2 regions of the Sphingomonas kaistensis genome follow, and region 2 is predicted to be linked to the other one. Evidence: predicted binding sites of a transcription regulator. Region 2 holds the regulator's gene; the other holds the start of a gene.
The links. The regulator LexA, encoded in region 2, represses DNA repair genes until DNA is damaged. The targets are predictions, from matches to a motif close to GTTCCNCNCTTGTTCT.

Region 1: the regulator LexA is predicted to act here: its motif matches at 1,412-1,427, upstream of V6R86_RS10685 (PA0069 family radical SAM protein).

The regions. Positions count from the first base shown of each region.
Region 1 is NZ_CP145607.1:2,180,707-2,183,896, forward strand. Features, by position in the region: gene V6R86_RS10680 (lytic transglycosylase domain-containing protein) at 1-1,374, shown strand, start outside; gene V6R86_RS10685 (PA0069 family radical SAM protein) at 1,632-2,702, shown strand; gene V6R86_RS10690 (M28 family peptidase) at 2,889-3,190, shown strand, end outside.
Region 2 is NZ_CP145607.1:1,687,756-1,690,945, forward strand. Features, by position in the region: gene uvrA (excinuclease ABC subunit UvrA) at 1-321, opposite strand, end outside; gene V6R86_RS08255 (hypothetical protein) at 456-614, opposite strand; gene V6R86_RS08260 (PRC-barrel domain-containing protein) at 679-1,242, opposite strand; gene lexA (transcriptional repressor LexA) at 1,399-2,058, opposite strand; gene V6R86_RS08270 (aminodeoxychorismate/anthranilate synthase component II) at 2,118-2,690, opposite strand; gene V6R86_RS08275 (peptidylprolyl isomerase) at 2,708-3,190, opposite strand, start outside.

The DNA of each region.
Region 1 (3,190 bases), 490 kb from region 2:
CCCGCGGTCGATCGGCTGCGCAAGGCGATGGAGCCGCTGGTCAAGGTCGACGATGCGGCCGGCGCGGAAGCCCTGCTCACCGCATCCTTGCCGTCGATCAGCGCCGAAGCCCGCGCCGAACTCGGCCAACGGGTAGCGTGGATTTACTACGTGCGCGGCCAGGATGCCGAAGCGCGGCGCATGGCGGATTTGGCACGCAGCGCCTACACCCCGCCGCCGCCCCCGCCCGCACCGGTCGTGGTTCTGCCACCGCCAAGCGATCCGCTTGCCCCCGGCCAGATGACCGCGTCGGCGCCGGCCCCGCTCCCGCCGCTTCCGCCGCCCAGCATCTCGGTCACGCGAGCCCCGACCGGCCCTTGGGCGCAGCAGGCCGAATGGGTCAGCGGCCTCGCCAGCTGGCGGATGAACGATTGCAACACCGCGTCGCGCGCGTTTCGTGAAGTCGGTGAGCGCTCGCGGGAGGCGAGCCTTGCCGCAGCTGGTTATTATTGGGCGGCCCGCGCGGAAATGGCCTGCCGCCGTCCGGCCGCGGTCCAGCCCCTGCTGCGCCTCGCCGCCCGCGATGGTGAGAATTTCTACGGTCTGCTGGCGCGCCGCACCCTGGGTCAGGAAACCCGGCTCAGCCCGCTCGATCTTGGCCCCGCGGCCAATATCGCCCGCCTGCCCAACGTGGCGCGCGCAAACGAGTTGGTCCGCATCGGGGAGCGCGATCTCGCGGGCGAACTGCTTCGTCACCAAGCCCGGATCGGCACGCCCGCCGAACAATCCGCGCTGGTCGCCACCGCCGCCCGGCTCGAGCTTGCCGCCACCCAGCATTTCCTCGGCCACTTCGGCCAACCGGGCGCTCGGGTCGCGGCCGCTGCGCGCTATCCCGCCCCGCGCTGGGCGCCGCGTGAAGGGTGGCGGATCGATCCGGCGCTGGCGCTGGCCCACTCGCTACAGGAATCGTCCTTCCGCGCCGAAGCTGTCAGCCAGGCCGGTGCGGTCGGCCTGATGCAGGTGCTTCCCTCGACCCGCGATCTCATCGTTCGTGCTCGCGGCCTGCAGCCCGGCGATTTGCGCGATCCGGCGGTGAACATGGGCTTCGGCCAGGCCTGGATCGAATGGATGCGCAGCCATCCCGCGACCGGCGGGCACCTGCCGAAGGTGATCGCCAGCTATAATGCCGGCCCGCTTCCCGTCGGGCGCTGGCAGGTCAACGATCGCGGCGACCCGTTGCTGTGGATCGAATCCATGCCGTTCTGGGAAACGCGTTTCTATGTCCCCGCGGTGATGCGTAACCTGTGGGTGTATGAAGGCTTCTCAGGGCAGCCGACGACGACGCTCTCCGAACTGGCGCAGCATCGCTGGCCGACGTTCCCGGTTCGGCGCTGATCAGTTCCGGAACAGAAAGCCGGGCCAGCGCATCTGCGTTCCGCGCTTGATGCGCCGCTGATCGTCCTCGAACGCAAGCCTTTGTTCCTCCGCCATGCTCGGGCGAAGCACAGGATCTTGCGGCCGCTCGTTCTGGGAAAAGTCTTTCTTCTCCATGGCATGGTAATAGCATCGGACGATGACGGCTTGCCGGCACTTATGTTGCGTCTTGATGTCCGTGTTCTTGCTTCGTTCTCGCCAGCGCGTAAGATTGCAGCATGGCTGTCGAGTCGATCCAGGGGCGCGGGGCCACCCGCAATGCCGTGCCGACGCGCTTCAACCTGCCCGAGCGTCTGGTCGAGGGTGACTGGCTCGACGAGGTGGAAGCGCTCGACGGTGTCACCCAGCGCCGAACCACGATCACGGTAGAGCGGCCAAAGTCGATCCTCACCCGCAACAGCTCTCCCGACATCGGCTTCGATCGCTCGGTCAATCCGTATCGCGGGTGCGAGCATGGCTGCATCTATTGCTTCGCGCGGCCGACCCACGCCTACCATGACCTGTCGCCCGGCGTGGATTTCGAAAGCCGCCTATTTATTAAACCCGACGCCGCCAAGCTGCTTCACGCCGCCTTGTCGCGGCCGGGGTATGAGGTCGCGCCGATCGCGCTCGGCACCAACACCGATCCTTATCAGCCGATCGAAGGGCGGTTTCGCATCACCCGCTCGATCATCGAATTGCTGACCGAGACGGGCCACCCCTTCACCATCACCACCAAGTCCGACCGCGTGTTGCGCGATCTCGATCTCATCGCGCCGGCCGCCCACCGCGGGCTGGCGGCGGTGGCGCTGTCGGTCACCTCGCTCGATCCCGCGATCAGCCGCACCCTCGAACCCCGCGCGCCCGCCGGGCGAAAGCGGATCGCCGCGATACAGCGCCTCCAAGAAGCTGGCGTGCCGACCCTGCTCGCCGTCGCGCCGATTGTGCCGCAGATCACCGATCACGAGCTCGAGCGCATTGTCGCGGCTGGCGCTGCGGCCGGTGCCCGCGCCGCCTTTTACCTCCCCGTCCGCCTGCCGCACGAGGTCGCGCCGCTGTTTCGCGCCTGGCTCGACGATCATTATCCCGACCGCGCGGCGAAGGTGATGGCGACCATCCAGTCGATGCGCGGGGGCAAGGACAATGACCCCAATTTCTTTACCCGGATGCAGGGTCAGGGCCCGTGGGCCGATCTTCTCCGCACCCGCTTCGCCGCGGCGACCCGCAAGGCGGGGCTGGGAACCGGTCGGCTTACGCTCCGCCGCGATCTGTTTCGGGCGCCCGAGGGACGGCAGATGCGGCTGCTCTGAACCTTGCAATGTAGGACCGCGGCTGATCTATTTCTGGCGGTGATCGTCCTTCCGCCGCGCCGTCGCTTCACCATAGCGACCGTCCCGCCCTGGGACGAAGTGGACGAAGTGGACTCAATGGCAATTTTCCGGTGCCGCGGGTGGCCGCGATCTTGCTCCCACCGCCGACCGGCCTACAGCAACGCCATGCGTATCCTTCTTGCCGGCCTGCTCGCCGCGACCGCCCTTCCCGTCACCGCTCAGCCGACGCAGGACCCCGATGCCCGCATCGCCGCCCTGCGCACCGACGCGCTGAGCGACGACATGGCTTGGCGGATCACCGAAGACCTCACCACCGAGGTCGGCCAGCGGCTCGCCGGAACCGAAGCCGAAGCGCGCGCCCGCGCCTGGGCCGTCCGCCGGCTGACCGCCATGGGATTCGCCAAGGTTCGGATCGAGGACTTCCCCATGCCGGTCTGGCAACGCGGCCGCGAAAGTGCCGAGCTTGT
Region 2 (3,190 bases):
ATCGTAGATCTCGGTCACGGTGGCGACCGTCGAGCGAGGGTTGCGGCTGGTGGTCTTCTGTTCGATCGAGATGGCGGGCGAGAGGCCGTCGATATGCTCGACATCCGGCTTCTGCATCATCTCGAGGAACTGACGGGCATAGGCCGACAGGCTCTCGACGTAGCGGCGCTGTCCCTCGGCATAGATGGTGTCGAAGGCGAGCGAGGATTTGCCCGAGCCGGAGAGGCCGGTGATCACCGTCAACTGGTCGCGCGGGATCGAGACGTCCACGCCTTTGAGATTATGTTCGCGCGCGCCCTTGACGGTGATGTGAGTCAGCATGGAGGAGGTTTGTTCCGTTTTCGTTCTGGAAGCAAGCGCAAGGCGCTGGCGATAGGGCGAAATGGGAACGAGGGCCGCTCAGGGCAAGGCGGGTCGGTGTGGTTCGTATTGGCCTACAGCCTTAGATCAAATCCTTAATCGATCTGAGCTTTTACATCTTTGCGTTTGGCTCGCCTGACGCTGGCGGGGTCGCCAAACGGGAAACCAGGTTTCTTGCCCTGGAAGATCTCGGCGTCCGCGATTTGCGTGCGCAGGACGTTCGAATTGTCGCCGTAGAATAGCTTGCTGGTCACACCCACCCCCTGGCCCGGCCCCGCCGACCCTAGCGGGGCTGGCGGGGTGGGCAAGGTGGGGGGCTTAGCGGCGGACGCGGCCGGCGCGGTCGAGATCGCGGCCGTGCTCGCGGTCGCGGCGGCGGTTTTCGATGGTGTAGGCGACGTCGTCGGACGTGAAGTCGACGCGATAGCCGCCGCGGCGTTCGTCATAGCGCAGTTCTTCCCAGCGGACGGGGACCACTTCCTCGTCGAGGCCGAGGAAGCCGGTGGCATGGCTGAGGACGGCATAGCGGACCTGGCCGCGGACCTTGTCGATCATCAGTGCCTTGACGGTGCCGAGTCGGCGGTCGTCGCGGCCGTAGACGGGGGTGCCTTCGACCTTGCTCGAGGCGATGAGGTCGGGGGTTTCGTCGTAAGGGATGCCGCGGCGGGCGCGGTGGTCGTCGTCGCGGGCGATGCGCGTGTTGTCGCGGCGGCTGTCGAGGGTGTCGCGATCGTCACGGTAGCGGTCGGACGGGCCGCGGTCGTCGCGGCCGCCGCGGAAGAAGCCGCGACCCCAGCTGCGCGAGCGATCACGGTCGCGGTCGTAGCGGTCGTCGAGGGCGCGATCCTGGGAATTGTCGTCGGAAAAGCGGTCGTAGGCCATGGCTGGTGTCCTCCTGCGAAATGGGTACGCAGGAATAAAGCGGCACGGTGGGAAGGCGTTCCGCCGGTCAGCGGCGGATTGAGGCAGATCGGCGAAAGGAAACCGATGAGGCCAGCGCGTTAGGACTGAGGTCCCGGCCTGCGCCGGGACGACGGCTTAATGGTAACGGCGGATGAGGCCGGCGAGCTTGCCCTGGATCTTGACCCGGCGCGGGTCGTAGCGCTGCGGTTCGTGGGCGCGGTTGGCGGGGTCGAGGCGGACCATCTGGCCTTCGCGGCGGAAGGTCTTGAGCGTGGCTTCGGCGTCGTCGATCAGGGCGACGATGATCTCCCCCTCGCGCGCGGTGTCGGACTTGCGGATCAGGACATAGTCGCCATCGAGGATGCCCTCGTCGACCATCGAGTCCCCCGACACTTCCAGCGCATAATGTTCGCCCGGGCCGAGCAGGGCGGCGGGGACGGGAAAGCTGTCCTGGCCCTGCAGCGCCTCGATCGGGGTGCCGGCGGCGATACAGCCGGCGAGCGGCAGGTCGATGGTATCGTTGGCGGGAACCACGGCGCGCGGCTGCGGCGCGGCGGTCGGGGCGGGGGCCGACCCTTGGGTGTCGGGCAGGCGCACCACTTCCAGCGCGCGGGCGCGGTTGGGGAGGCGGCGGATGAACTGGCGTTCTTCGAGCGCGGAGATCAGGCGGTGGACCCCCGACTTGCTCTTGAGGTCGAGCGCTTCACGCATTTCGTCGAAACTGGGGCTGATGCCCGACGCCTTGAGCTGCTGGTCGATGTAGGTGAGCAGTTCGCGTTGTTTGACGGTGAGCATGGTTCACGAGGCCCTGTAGTGAACAGACGGGGAACGAGTAAGGAACGGATGCGGGGGTGTCAAGCGGGGGCGTGAGCGAGGCGCAGGAAGTTCGCCAGAAGCGCAAGGCCGTGCTCGCTGGCGATGCTTTCGGGGTGGAACTGGATGCCGTGAAGAGGGGCGGTACGGTGGGCGAGGGCCTGGACGGTGCCGTCACTGCCGTGGGCGGTCACGTGGAGGCTGTCGGGCACGTCGTTCGCCACGAGGCTGTGATAGCGGGCCATGGTGAGCGGAGAGGGGAGGCCCTCGAACAAACCGCTGCCGTCGTGCGTGATGCGGTCGGTCTTGCCGTGCATCGGCTCGGCCCGGGCAATCGCTGCGCCGGCGGCGAGTGCGATCGCTTGGTGGCCGAGGCAGACGCCGAGCAGGGGCTTTGCGGTCTCGATGCAAGCGGCGGCGAGCGCGACCGAGATGCCGGCGTCGGCGGGGTGGCCGGGACCGGGGCTGATCAGCAGCGGGCCGTCGTGGGCGAGCGCTTGCGTGACGGTGAGCGTGTCGGCCTGCGCCACCGTCACGGTCGCTCCTAGCTGGCGAAGGTAGTCGACCAGCGTGAAGGTGAAGCTGTCGTGATTGTCGACGACAAGGAGGTGCACGTCACTCCGGCGCCCCATTACTCCGCTTGGGCGCCGCCGCCGAGGATGCGGCTGCGGGCGGCGCGGATCGCGTCCTCATTACGGGAGACCCCAAGCTCCTTCTGCGCGGCGGCGAGCCATTGCAGCGCCAGTTCCTCGCCCGCGCTGCGCTGGAGGTTGGTGACTTCACCGGCGATCAGCTGCGGGTTGGAGGCGGCGTTGCCCGGCACCACCCGGTCGAGTTTGACGAGGTAAATGCCCGAGGGGCCCGCGGCGCGCTGCGCCTTGCCCGGCGCAAGGGTGAACAGGATGCGAAGCGGCGGGGGGACGTCCTGGCCCTGTTGCGCAAACTGGGCGAGAGCGCCGCGGCGCAGCTCGACCGCTTCGGGGGGCTTGACCCCGGAGACACCGGCGGCCGCGACCGCTTCGGCCAGCGAGCGGCCCTGGGCGACCTGCTGGAGGATGGCGGATGCGGCCGCATTGGCGCGGTCCTGCGCGCGCTTGGCGATGAAGTCGGTGCG